One region of the Zobellella sp. An-6 genome, then DNA from elsewhere that is predicted to be linked to it. Evidence: riboswitches for the same ligand, from Rfam matches in the RefSeq annotation. Region 1 holds a riboswitch; the other holds the start of a gene.

The links. A riboswitch is a leader RNA that binds a small molecule or an ion and turns the genes downstream of it on or off. The one in region 1 is predicted to bind thiamine pyrophosphate.
Region 2: another riboswitch for thiamine pyrophosphate. It lies ahead of thiB (thiamine ABC transporter substrate binding subunit); the one in region 1 lies ahead of thiC (phosphomethylpyrimidine synthase ThiC).

What each region holds. Positions count from the first base shown of each region.
Region 1 covers NZ_CP199259.1:4,134,517-4,141,351, forward strand. Annotated here, with positions in the region: gene thiE (thiamine phosphate synthase) at 1-1,391, opposite strand, end outside; gene thiC (phosphomethylpyrimidine synthase ThiC) at 1,388-3,340, opposite strand; TPP riboswitch at 3,428-3,529, opposite strand; gene menA (1,4-dihydroxy-2-naphthoate octaprenyltransferase) at 3,631-4,512, opposite strand; gene ACT7DK_RS19480 (enolase C-terminal domain-like protein) at 4,650-5,564, shown strand; gene ACT7DK_RS19485 (exoribonuclease II) at 5,670-6,835, shown strand, end outside.
Region 2 covers NZ_CP199259.1:604,376-611,210, forward strand. Annotated here, with positions in the region: gene ACT7DK_RS02740 (PhoH family protein) at 1-1,286, shown strand, start outside; gene thiQ (thiamine ABC transporter ATP-binding protein) at 1,283-1,978, opposite strand; gene thiP (thiamine/thiamine pyrophosphate ABC transporter permease) at 1,962-3,563, opposite strand; gene thiB (thiamine ABC transporter substrate binding subunit) at 3,563-4,546, opposite strand; TPP riboswitch at 4,571-4,661, opposite strand; gene ACT7DK_RS02760 (PilZ domain-containing protein) at 4,718-5,008, shown strand; gene ACT7DK_RS02765 (acyl-CoA thioesterase) at 5,084-5,509, shown strand; gene leuD (3-isopropylmalate dehydratase small subunit) at 5,542-6,141, opposite strand; gene leuC (3-isopropylmalate dehydratase large subunit) at 6,152-6,835, opposite strand, start outside.

The DNA.
Region 1 (6,835 bases):
CGCTCCCGGCTGATGCCGCCGATGGCCACCAGCGGGTAGTCGTCCATCAGCGCCACGTAACGGCCCAGCCGCGCCAGGCCCTGGGGCCGGGACGGCATGTCCTTGGTCTTGGTGGGGAAGATATGCCCCAGCGCCAGGTAGGAAGGCTTGAGCTCCCGGGCCCGCAGCATCTCGTAGTAGCCGTGGGTGGACAGCCCCAGTTTCAGGCCGGCGGCGCGGATGGCCTCCAGATCCGCCACTTCGATGTCCTCCTGGCCCAGGTGCACGCCGTAGGCGCCGTGGCGGATGGCCAGCCGCCAGTAGTCGTTGATAAACAGACGGGCGTTAAAGCGCTTGCCCAGCTCAACAGCGGCCTGGATGTCGGCTTCCACCTCGGCATCCATCTTGTCCTTGATGCGCAGCTGCAGGGTGCGCACCCCCTGGCCGAGCAGCCGCTCCAGCCAGGCCACCGAGTCCACCACCGGGTAGAGCCCGAGCCTCAGGGTATCCATGGCCGCAAAAGCGCCTTGCGGCAGGCTGCCCGCGAGCCCCAGTTGCTTGCCCAGGGCCGAGCCCGGCATCACCACGGTGGGGAAGTCTTCGCGTCGGTCGGGCCAGCCCAGGTGGGCCACCGGACCGGCGCCCCGGCCCAGGCCTTCGGCGGCCTTGAGCCCCTGGTTGACGTAGGCCTTGGCCAGCACCAGGGCATCCTCGATCGGGTAGTCCTGGGCCACGGCGGTAGCGATGGCCGAGGCCAGGGTGCAGCCGGTGCCGTGACCGTGAACGGTGTCCAGCCGGGGGCTGGCCAGCCAGATCTCGCGTTGGCCGTCGGTGAAATAGTCGAGGGCCTGATCCCCGCTCCACGCCAGGTGGCCGCCCTTGACCAGCACGGCGCGCGCGCCCAGCTCCAGCAGGGCGGCGGCGCCGGCGCGCACCGCCCCGGGCGAGTCGGGCGCTATGCCCGACAGGGCCGCCAGCTCGGCGGCGTTGGGGGTGACCAGGTCCACCTCGGGCAGCAGGTGCTGCTTGATGGCCGGCAGCAGGTTGGGCTCGGCCATGGCCTGGCCGGTGCTGGCGATGGCCACCGGGTCCAGCACCACATAGGGTTGCCACTGGCGCCGATATTCCTTCAGGTAGCGGGCCAGCACCTCGGCGCGCAGGCCGCCGGGCAGCAGGCCAATCTTGATGGCCCGGGCCGGCAGGTCGGTGGCCAGGGCCACCAGCTGGCTGGTGAAGGCCTGCATCAGCACCGGCTCCACCATGGATACCGTGACCGAGTTCTGGGCGGTGATGGCGGAGATCACCGAGCAGCCGTGGCCGCCCAGCGCCTGTATGGTGTGCAGGTCGGCCTGAATGCCGGCGCCGCCGCCCGAGTCCGAGCCGGCGACGGTCCAGACGATGGGTCGGGTCATGCCTCCTCCCGCTCCAGCTTGTCGGCCTGGTGGTAGAGCTCGCCGCCGCGCTTCTTGAACTCCTGCGACATCTGGGCCATGCCGGCGACCACGGTTTCGCTGTTGCCGTCCATGTCCACCAGCTGCACCGCTATGTTGTTCTCCAGGCTGGCGGCGTAGTCGCGCACGTCCTGGGTGATCTTCATGGAGCAGAACTTGGGTCCGCACATGGAGCAGAAGTGGGCCACCTTGCCGGACTCCTGGGGCAGGGTCTCGTCGTGGTAGGCACGGGCGGTTTCCGGATCCAGCGCCAGGTTGAACTGGTCTTCCCAGCGGAACTCGAAGCGGGCCTTGGACATGGCGTTGTCGCGGATCTGCGCGCCCGGGTGGCCCTTGGCCAGGTCGGCGGCGTGGGCGGCGATCTTGTAGGTGATCAGGCCCTGCTTGACGTCTTCCTTGTTGGGCAGGCCCAGGTGCTCCTTGGGCGTCACGTAGCACAGCATGGCGCAGCCGAACCAGCCGATCATGGCGGCGCCGATGCCGGAGGTGAAGTGGTCGTAGCCGGGGGCGATGTCGGTGGTGAGCGGGCCCAGGGTGTAGAAGGGCGCCTCGTGGCAGTGCTCCAGCTGCTCTTCCATGTTGCGCTTGATCATGTGCATGGGCACGTGGCCGGGGCCTTCGATCATCACCTGCACGTCGTATTCCCAGGCGATTTTGGTCAGCTCGCCCAGGGTGTACAGCTCGGAGAACTGGGCCTCGTCGTTGGCGTCGGCGATGGAGCCGGGGCGCATGCCGTCACCCAGCGACAGGGAGACGTCGTAGGCGGCGCAGATCTCGCAGATTTCGCGGAAGTGCTCGTAGAGGAAGTTTTCCTTGTGGTGGGACAGGCACCACTTGGCCATGATGGAGCCGCCACGGGAGACGATGCCGGTGACCCGCTTGGCGGTCATGGGCACGTAGCGCAGCAGCACGCCGGCGTGGATGGTGAAGTAGTCCACGCCCTGCTCCGCCTGCTCGATCAGGGTGTCGCGGAACACTTCCCAGGTCAGGTCCTCGGCCACGCCGTTCACCTTCTCCAGCGCCTGGTAGATGGGCACGGTGCCGATGGGCACCGGGCTGTTGCGCATGATCCATTCACGGGTTTCGTGGATGTAGCGGCCGGTGGACAGATCCATCACGGTGTCGGCGCCCCAGCGGGTGGACCACACCAGCTTCTCCACCTCTTCCTCGATGGAGGAGGTCACCGCCGAGTTGCCGATGTTGGCGTTGATCTTCACCAGGAAGTTGCGGCCGATGATCATCGGCTCGGATTCCGGGTGGTTGATGTTGGCGGGAATGATGGCGCGGCCTTCGGCCACTTCCTTGCGCACGAACTCGGGGGTAATGAACTCGGGCAGGTTGGCGCCGAAGTTCTGGCCCGGGTGCTGCTTGAGCAGCAGTTCGTCCCGTACCCGCTCGCGGCCCATGTTCTCGCGGATGGCGATGTATTCCATCTCGGGGGTGATGATGCCCTGGCGGGCGTAGTGCAGCTGGGTCACGCACTGGCCCAGCTTGGCCTTGCGCGGCTTGGGCAGGTGCTCGAAGCGCAGGTGATCCAGGCCGTCGTCGGCCATGCGCTGCTGGGTGAACTGGGAGGTGACGCTGTCCAGCTCCTCGGTGTCGTCGCGCTCCAGTATCCACTGGCGGCGCAGCTGGGGCAGGCCCTGGCGTACGTCCAGCTCGGAGTCCGGATCGCCGTAGGGGCCGGAGGTGTCGTACACCGGCACCGGCGCGTTGGCCTCGAAAATGGGGTTTTCCTTGGTGCCGCCCTTGAAGCTGTCGGCCAGGCGGATTTCGCGCATGGCCACCTTCAGATCCGGGCGCGAGCCTTCGATATAGATACGGCCGGAGTTGGGAAAGGGTTCGCCCTTGAGGTTCTGGATGTATTCCTGGGCCTGGCTGCGTACTTCGCGACGATTCGTTTTTGACATAGCAATCTCACCTTGCGTCCATTGAGTTCGTGAAAATGCTTGTCAGGAGTGTTGAGGAAGAACCGGGCGGGTGGGAAAGGGTCTTGGGCCTGGTTCTCACTTGTTTCCCTTCGCAGGTATTAGCCTGATCAGGTTCAACGGATCCCGCTTTCGCGGTCTCAGCCCTTGGGGGCACTCCGACAAGATGGACGTCAGTATAGCCAGAGCCGCCGGTCAAAAGCAAAGCGGTTGGATACAATTTTTGCAATCCTGGGTTAACGCTTTATCAACAAAGACATTAATGCGGGGCCCTACCCCCAGGCCAGCCCCAGGGCCAGCAGGCCGGTAAAGATCAGGGTGGCGCGGGCGGTCAGCCCCAGGGCCCGGTTCAGCGCCGGCCCTTGCTCGGTCAGCACCAGCCGGGTGGCACCGGCCAGGGGCCAGAGCCCGAGCAGGGCCAGAAAACCCCAGCCCGCCATCAGCTGCATCCCCGCCAGCAGGGCCGTGGCCAGCAGCAGCAACTGGTAGGCCCGGGCCCGGGCCAGCCCCAGGCGCAGGGCCAGGGTGTGCTTGCCCGCCCGGCGATCCGATTCCAGGTCGCGGATATTGTTGATATTGAGCACCGCCACCGACAGCAGGCCCGCCACCAGGGCGGCCCAGACGGCGCCGGCCCCCGGCTGGTGCAGCATCAGCCAACTGGTGCCCAGCACCGCCACCGGGCCGAAGAACACGAACACCGCCAGATCCCCCAGCCCCCGGTAGCCGTAGGGCCGCCGGCCCAGGGTATAGCCCAGGGCCGCCAGCAGGGCCAAGGCGCCCAGCAGCAGAAAACCGAGCCAGGCGCCCCGGTCGGCGCCCAGGGCCCGGCCCAGCAGCAAGAGGCCGGACAGCGCCGCCAGGCCGGCGGTCAGCCGGATGGCGGACCGCAGCTGCGCCGGGGTCGCCAGGCCCGAGGCCAGCACCCGGGCGGGGCCGGCGCGCCCCTCGGCGTCGGTGCCGCGCACTCCGTCGCCGTAGTCGTTGGCCAGGTTGGAGAGGATCTGCAGCAACAGGGCGGTGAGCAGGGCCAGCAGCAGCACGCCGCCGTCGAAGCCACCCTCCCCGGCCGCCACCCCGGCGCCGAGCAGGATGGACGCCAGCGCCAGGGGCAGGGTCTTGGGCCGGATGGCGTTCAGCCAGGTGCTCAGGGGCATTGGCGCTCTCTTGGTCATCGAGGAAAAAACCTATCATACCCAAGCCCCGGGCGATAAAAACAGCACTACCCTCCCCGGCGGACAGATGTTACTTTTAGTTAAAGATATCTCTGACGGCGATTAACGGGGTCACAACAATGCGGATTGCGGTTTACGGCTATGAACTTCCCCTGACCATGGCGCTCACCATCAGGGGTACCCCCCTCGGTCGCCGCCGGGGCTTTTACGTGTGCATCGACGGCCGCTGGGGCGAGATCGCCCCCCTGCCCGGCGAGTCCCGCGAAAGCGTCGAAGAGGCCCGAGACGAGCTGCTGGCCGCCTGCGCGCGGCTGGCCCAAGGCCAGCCCCACGGCGCCCGCCTGCCCTCGGTGCAATTCGGGCTGGACTGCGCCCTCACCGCCATCGACGGCGAGCCGGCCCCCTCACTGCCGCTGCTGGAAGGCGAGCGGGAACCCATTATCCGCGCCTGGCGCTGCCGCCGGGTTCACCCCCAGCGGGCCTGGCTGACCCTCACCGGCGAGGTGCAGCACGACGCCGGCCTGGTGCGCGAGCTGACCCTGCTGGTGCCCAGCCTGCAACTGGTGCTGGACGCGGGCGGCCGGCTGAGCGAGGAGCAGCTGGAAGGGCTGTGGCGGCGCATCGATCCCACCCGCATCGACTGGCTGCTGGAGCCCGCCGCCGACCTGGCCGCCAGCCAGCGGCTGGCGGAGCGCCACGGCTGGCCGGTGGCCTTCGATCTCGGCCGCCATGCCGCCCCCCACTATCCGCTGTTCGACCAGCTCAGGGCCCTGGTGCTCAGGCCCAGCCAGCTGGGCGGCCTGGCCCTGTGCCGGGAGCTGGCCGAGGCAGCCCGGGCCCGGGGGCTGGAAGTGGTGGTGGCCGACAGCCTGGAAAGCGGCCTGGGCAACGCCCAGTTGGCCCGCCTGAGCGCCCAATGGGCGCCGGGCCAGGCGGCCATGCTGGACCGGTTGCGCTACCTGCTGGACAGGGGGGTGGACAGCAACGGCCGGCCGGACCTCGGCAGACTCACCCTGCTCCGGGAATACGGCTGACAGGCTCCGGTTGGGCACCGAAACCCGGCGCCGGGCCAAGGTTTCCTTGGCAGACGGGGGGTAAATCCGTATAGTCAGGCCGATATTTCGACAGGTTCCCTATCTATGCTTCAAGACAACCCCCTGCTGGCCCAGCTCAAGCAACAGCTGCGCGAATCCATGCCGACCAAGGAAGGCACCGTCAAGGCCACCGCCAAAGGTTTCGGCTTCCTCGAGGTGAGCGAGAAGGAAAGCATTTTCATCCCGCCGCCCTACATGAAGAAGGTGCTGCACGGCGACCGCATCACCGCCCTGGTGCGCACCGAAAACGAGAAAGAAGTGGCCGAGCCGGAAACCCTGGTCGAGCAGGGGCTGACCCGCTTCGTGGCCCGGGTGAAGTGGTTCCGCGACCGGCTCAACATAGTGCCCGATCACCCGCTGATCAAGGACGCCATCAAGGCCCGCACCATCAAGGGGTTGGATGAAAAGGGCCTGAAGGAAGGCGACTGGGTGCTGGGCGAGCTCAAGCGCCACGCCCTCAAGGACAACGGCTTTTTCGCCGAGGTGGTGGAGCTGATCGCCGGGGTCGACGACCCCATCGCCCCCTGGTGGGTGGTGCTGGCCCGCAACAAGCTGGCCAACCAGGCGCCCCGGGACCAGGACGAGTGGCAGACCCTGGAAGAATCGCTGCCGCGCCGGGATCTCACCGAGGTGCCCTTCTTCACCATCGACAGCGAGTCCACCCAGGACATGGATGACGCCCTTAGCGTGAAGAAGCTGGACAACGGCTGGGAGCTGACCGTGGCCATCGCCGATCCCACCGCCTATGTACCCCACGACAGCGATCTGGACAAGGTCGCCGCCGAACGCGCCTTTACCGTCTACCTGCCCGGCCGCAACATTCCCATGCTGCCGCGCACCCTGGCCGACGAACTGTGCTCGCTCAAGGCCGGCGAAGAGCGCCCCGCCCTGTGCGCCCGCCTGCTGATCGACTTTGACGGCAAGGTCACCGACCAGGTGGAATTCTTCGCCGCCCGCATCCGCTCCCAGGCCAAACTGGCCTACGACAAGGTCTCCGACTGGGTCGAGCAGAAAGGCGACTGGCAGCCGGAGAGCGAGGTGATCGCCGAGCAGCTGCGCGAGCTGACCGAACTCACCCGCGCCCGCAGCGCCTGGCGCAGCGAGCACGCCATCGTGTTCAAGGACAGGCCCGACTACCGCTTCGAGCTGGACGATGCCAGCAACGTGGTGGCCATTCACGTGGATCACCGCCGCATCGCCAACCAGATGGT
Region 2 (6,835 bases), 3.5 Mb from region 1:
TTATACCCATGACGGTGCTCGAAGAGCTGGATCGGATCAAGGACCGGCAGAAGGATGTCAGCCGTGATGCCCGTATCGCCATCAGGACCCTGGAAGATATCTTTCACGACGCAACCCCTGAGCAGATCGTCGCCGGTGTGCCCTTGGGATTGAAGGATGACGATGCCAGCGGCACCATTGCCATCATCTCGGACCGGCATTTACCGGAAGGATACGCCATCTTCACCGACGACGAGGCCGACAACCGTATCATCAATACCGCCCTTTATCTGCAGAAACACCATACCGAGGGCATGGCGGTGCTGGTGACCAAGGACATCAACATGCGGCTCAAGGCCAAGGGAGCCGGCCTGCAACATGTGGAGGACTATCGTTCGGACCAGTTGGTAGACGATATCCGTTTGCTGTCCAAGGGATTCTATCAGCTGGAGGACAGCTTCTGGGACAGGGTGGGCGAGTGTGAAAGCGAAACCCATGGCCGGGAGGTTATCCATACGGTTGCCGATGAAGTGCTGCCGGCGGCGCATATCAACCAGTACTTGCTTGACGATACCGACGACTTTGCCGGCCGGGTCCTGAGCAAGGAGAACGGCAAGGTGCGCTTTGTCGATCTGGGGCGGGAGCGGATGATGGGACGCAAGGCCTGGGGCATTCATCCCAAGAATATCTATCAGGCGATGGCGCTGGACGCGCTGCTGGATCCTCATATTGATCTGGTGATCCTGACCGGTCCCGCCGGTTGCGGCAAGACCTTGCTGGCCATGGCCACCGCCTTGGAAATGACCATAGAAAAGGGTATTTACGACAGGGTGATCGTCACCCGCAACACCCCCGAAATCGCCGAGAGCATCGGCTTCCTGCCCGGTACCGAAGAGGAAAAAATGGCTCCCTGGCTGGGCGCCATCACCGATACCCTGGAGGTGCTGCACAAGCAGGATGAATGCATGGATGGCTCGCTCAGCTACATCATGGGCAAGGCCAATATCCAGTTCAAGTCGGTCAACTTCATGCGTGGACGCAGTATCCAGAATACCTTCGTGCTGCTGGACGAGTGCCAGAACCTGACTGCGTCCCAGCTCAAGACCATCATTACCCGCTGTGGCGAAGGCACCAAGCTGGTGTGTTCGGGCAACCTGGCGCAGATCGACTCCAACTACCTGACCCCGGTGACCTCCGGGCTGACCTACATAGTGGAACGCTTCAAGGATTTTGAAGGCAGCGCCAACATCTATCTCAACGGCGTGGTGCGCAGCCGGCTGGCTTCCTTCGCCGAGGAGAACCTTTAACGACCCAGATAGGCCTGCAACGCAGGGGTACGGGGGGCTGACAACAGCCCCCTGTCGCCCTGCTCCATGATGCGGCCGTCGTAAACAAAGGCGATGCGGTCGGCGACCCTGGCCGCCTCATCCGGATGGTGGGTGACCAGCAATACCGTCAGGCCGAGCCGATCGGTCTGTGTCCGCAACAAATCCAGCAGTTCGAAGCGCAGGGCCGGATCCAAGGCGGAAAAGGGCTCGTCCAGCAAGAGTACCGGTGTCTGGCGTACCAGGCACCGGGCCAACCCCACCCTCTGCTGTTGCCCCCCCGACAGGCTCGCCGGCTTACGCTGGAGCAGGGGGCCTATGCCCACCTGCCGGGCGACTTGTTCCACTTCTGCCCGTTGTGCCGGTGTCAGCCGCAGGGAGGGAGACAGGCCGATGGCGATATTCTGGTAGACCGTCATATGCCAGAACAGGTTGTTGTCCTGGAACAGGGTGGTCACCGGCCTTTGGGCGGGTGCCAGAGGCAGCAGATCCCGGCCGTCGAGGTGCAGTTGTCCCGAGTCGACCCTGGCAAAGCCGGCGACCATGGCCAGCAGGGTCGACTTGCCGGCACCACTGGGGCCGATCAGGGCGGTGATTTCCCCCGCCTCTGCACGGAGAGAAAAGCACAGCTTCTGCTCCGGATAGTGGGAGCGAAGATCATCGAGTACCAGCATCTTTACCCCCCAGCACGCCTTCGATCAGGATGAAAAGCCCCAGGCTCAGCAACAGCAGGATCAGCGAGGTGGCCGCCGCTTCCGTCATCTGATAATTGCCCAGCTGTTGATACAGCAGCCAGGGCAGAGTTTGCAGATGCTGGCTGCCGAACATGGCGATGGCGCTGAGATCGCCCAACGACAGCATCATCGCCAGGGCCAGGGCCAGGGCGGCCGGCTTGCGCAGCAGGGGCCACTCCAGCTGTCGAAGCCGGTTCAGCCCCCCTATATCGAGGCTGGTACAGAGACGGTCATACTGGCGGGCAATCCGCTCCATGGGTTGCTGCAGGGCACGCAGCCCATAGGGCAGCGCCATCAGGGCATTGACCAGCAACACCAGCAAGGGACCCAGGGTGAACACATCGAACGAGCCGCGCAGCAGGATAAAAAGCCCGGTGGAGAGCACCACCGCCGGCAACACCAGGATCACCGAGCCGGTGGCTTCCATCAGCGCCGCTCCAGTCCTGTGATACAGCCGCAGCCTCAGATGACGGCTGCTGCTCAGCAGGCCCAGGGTGAGCAGCACCGACAGCAGGCCGGCGCCGCCGGCGATAAGCAGGGAACTGGCCGTGGCCCGCCACAGCAGGGAAGAACTCAGGGTCGTCCACAGGCTGGGGTTGAGGCCACTGACGACAATGGCCAGCAGGGGCGGCAGAAAGAGGCCGAGACAGAGGCTCAGTACCAGCAGATCCCAAAGAAAGACGCCGCTCCTGTTCCGGTCCGGCCGGGCGGACCGGAGCTGTCTCTCCTGAGAATGGAGCGCCGGCCTGCTCAGCCAGTACTGCAACAGCAGGAAGCCGCTGCAGAACAGCAACTGCAGCAGGGCCAGCATGCCCGCCAGGGGCAGGTCGAAATCGAAACGCAGGGCCTGGTAGATGGCCACCTCCAGGGTGGTGGACCTGGGCCCGCCACCCAGCGCCATGACGGTAGCAAAGCTGGTGAAGCAGAGCATGAATATCATGCTGGCCAGGGCGGGCAGGGCACCGCGCATGGCCGGCCACTCCAGCCAGCGGAACAGCTGCCAGCCGGTGAAGGCGAGCTGGCTGGCCATTCGCCACTGGCTGGGGGGAATGCCTTCGATGGCCTGCAGCAGGATCCGGGCCGCCAGGGGCATATTGAAGAACACATGGGCCAGCAGTATGCCGGGGAGACCATAGAGGTAGCTGACGGGCTCCAGGCCGAACAGCCCCAGCAACTGGTTGACCCAGCCCTGGCGGCCATGGACGGCGACGATACCGAATACCACCAGGATCACCGGCAGCACCAGCGAGAGCCCGAACAGGCGCAGCAACAGGGTTCGTCCCGGAAAGTGGCGGCGGGACAGGGCCTGGGCCAGGGGGATGGCCAGCAGCAGGCTGAGCAGGGTGGACAACAAGGCCTGATAGAAACTGAACCAGATGACGTGGCGCAGATAGGAGTCCGCGAACAGCTGTCCCAGAGACATCTGGCCGCCTTGCAGCAGCAGGGCCCCTATGGGCCCCGCGGTGAGCAGCAGTATACCGAGCAGGCTGAGGCTGCCCGGCAGCCACCAGTACCGGTTCGGCATCAGCGAGTCACGGCACCCAGCCACTGGCGCAGCCAGCCCTGGCGCTGTTCGGCGATTTCCTCGGCACTGAAGCTGAGGGTTTGTTCAGGGATCACCAGGGCGTCGAAGCCTGCGGGGAGCGCAACCTCGATCACCGGGTACATCCAGTTGCCGGCGGGAATGTGTTGCTGAAAGCCGGGTCCCACCATGAACCGCAGGAAACGATCGGCCAGTTCGGGCTGTTGACTGGTATTGAGCCTGGCGGCCACCTCCACCTGCAGGTAGTGGCCTTCCTCGAAGCCGGCGGCCCGATACTGGGTCTTCTGCTCCGCCTCGATATGGTAGGCGGGAGAGGTGGTGTAAGACAGCACCAGATCCGCCTCGCCCTTGAGGAACATACCGTAGGATTCGCTCCAGCCCTTGGTGACGGAGACGGTACGCTTGGCCAGGTTCTGCCAGACTTCGGGAGCCTGGTCGCCATAGAGTTTCTGCACCCACAGCATCAGGCCCTGCCCCGGGGTGCTGGTGCGCGGATCCTGATACAGCAGGGTCAGCTCGGGGCGTTCCAGCAGCTCGGCGAAGCTGGCGGGGGGATTGGCGAGACGCTCGGTGTCGTAGATAAAGGAGAAGTAGCCGTAGTCGAAGGGCAGGAACACCGGATCATTCCAGCCGCCGGGGACCTTGAGCCCCTCGGGAGATTGGCCATGCTCGGCCAGTAGGCCGGTGTCCTTGGCGGCCTGCAGCAGGTTGTTGTCCAGTCCCAGCACGATATCGGCCTTGGTGTTGGCGCCTTCGAGTCGCAGCCGGTTGAGGATGGATACTCCATCGTCCAGGGCCACGAACTCGAGATTACAGTCACATTCCGCCTCAAAGGCCTGCTCAATGGCTGGGCCTGGGCCCCAATCGGACGCAAATGAGCTATAGGTATAGATGGTCAGGGTCGGATCTTGCGCCACGGCCTGGCCGGCGGCGAGCAGGGGCAGGGCAATCAGGGCTTTTTTCACAGGGCCACTCCTTGTGGATAGGGTAGGGCCGAGTGCTCAAATTCCTACGCCGGCACGACCCGGATCAGGTGTACGAGTATGATCTCAGCGGCTGGCCGCACCCCGTTCGAGAATGGCCGCTATTGTAGGGCCATTCGTTTTGCTAAACCAGTTCTATAAGGAAGAAGGCCTATGATACCCGCCCATGAAGAACAACGGCTGTATAGCCGCATGCAACTGGATGCCAAGGTGATCCTGGCCACCACCAAGGAAAGGGTGGAAGGGATCTGCCGCAACCTCAGCGCCGAGGGGGTCCTGATGGAAGTCGCCGCCGGCAAGTGCCAGCTGGGGCAGGAATGGCGCCTGGTGCTGCCGTCGGCCGACGCCGGCGTGGAGCCCTTGACCGCCACGGCCAGGGTGATCCGGGTGGAAGCAGGTGAACAGACCGACCAGGTGGCCCTGGTGCTGAGTGAAGTCCACTGACCGGCGGATGTTAGTTGCATGTTTCCTGAATCAGGGTTAGGTTAAAAACTCTAAACTCATTCAGGAAGTATCACCATGCCCAAGGACGAAGCCCGTTTTCCGGTCAGCATCGAGATCCCCGTCGCCTGGGGCGAGATGGATGCGCTCAACCACGTCAACAACGTGGTCTATTTCCGTTACTTCGAAACCGTACGCATCGAGTACCTGCGCCGCATCGGCATGCTGGATGTACTGAGTACGGCGGGCGTGGGGCCGGTGCTGGCGGAAACCTCCGCCCGTTACCGCCGGCCGGTGACCTTTCCCGACACCCTGAGGGCCGAGGCCAGGGTCAGCCAGTTGGACGAGCACGGTTTTACCATGGAATACCGTATCCTCAGTCAGGCCCAGCAGACGGTGACCACCGAAGGCACGGCGCGGGTGGTGATGGTGGATTTCGGGACCGGGCGCAAGGCGCCGCTCGGCGAGGCGCTGAAGCAGCGGGTGCTGCAGCTGGAAGGATAAAACAACGCCGGCTTGCGCCGGCGTTGCAGTGATTACAGCCAGCCCGGCTGCCTGGCCTCGTAGGCGTCGATCTGATCCGCGTGCTGCAGGGTCAGGCCGATATTGTCCAGGCCGTTGAGCAGGCAGTAGCGGCGGAACTCGTCGATCTCGAACGGGAAGGCGTGCTCGCCGGCGCGCACCTGCTGGGCTTCCAGATCCACGGTGATCTCGGCACCCTTGTCGGCATTGACGTACTGGAACAGGGCTTCCACCTGCTCTTCGCTCAGCCGCACCGGCACCATGCCGTTGTTGATGGCATTGCCGTAGAAGATGTCGGCGAAGCTCGGCGCTATGATGGCCCTGAGGCCGAAGTCGGCCAGGGCCCAGGGGGCGTGCTCGCGGCTGGAGCCGCAACCGAAGTTTTCCCGGGCCAGCAGGATCACCGCCCGGTCGTAGGGCGCCTGGTTGAGCACGAACTCCGGGTTGGGCTGCTCGCCGGCGTCATCCAGAAACCGCGAGTCGTGGAACAGGTGCTTGCCGAAGCCGGACCGGGTCACCTTCTGCAGGAACTGCTTGGGGATGATCTGATCGGTGTCTACGTTGGCCGCGTCCAGGGGGGCGGCGATACCGGTTAATTGCTTGAATCCGCTCATGGTTTACCCCTTATAAATCCCGGATGTCGACGAAGTGACCGAACACGGCGGCGGCGGCGGCCATGGCCGGGCTCACCAGATGGGTGCGGCCACCGCGGCCCTGGCGGCCTTCGAAGTTGCGGTTGCTGGTGGCGGCACAACGCTCGCCCGGCGCCAGCCGGTCGTTGTTCATGGCCAGGCACATGGAGCAGCCGGGAAGGCGCCACTCGAAGCCAGCGTCGATAAAGATTTTATCCAGCCCTTCCGCTTCGGCCTGGGCCTTCACCTGCTGGGAGCCGGGTACCACCAGCGCCTGTACCCCGGCGGCCACCTTGCGGCCACGGGCCACGGCGGCGGCGGCGCGCAGATCCTCGATGCGGCTGTTGGTGCAGGAGCCGATAAACACCTTGTCGATTTGTACGTCGGTCAGCTTGCCACCGGCCTGGATATCCATGTATTGCAGCGCCTTGGCGGCGGACTGGCGCTCGATGGGATCCGCGAATTCATCCGGGGAGGGAATGGTGCCATCCACCGGCATCACCTGGCCCGGGTTGGTGCCCCAGGTGACCTGGGGCGCGATCTCGGCGCCCTCCAGCTCGACCACGGCGTCGAAGACGGCGTCCGCGTCGGATTTCAGGGTCTGCCAGTAGGCAACCGCCGCTTCCCACTGCTCGCCCTCGGGCGCGAAGGGACGGCCCTTCAGGTAGTCGAAGGT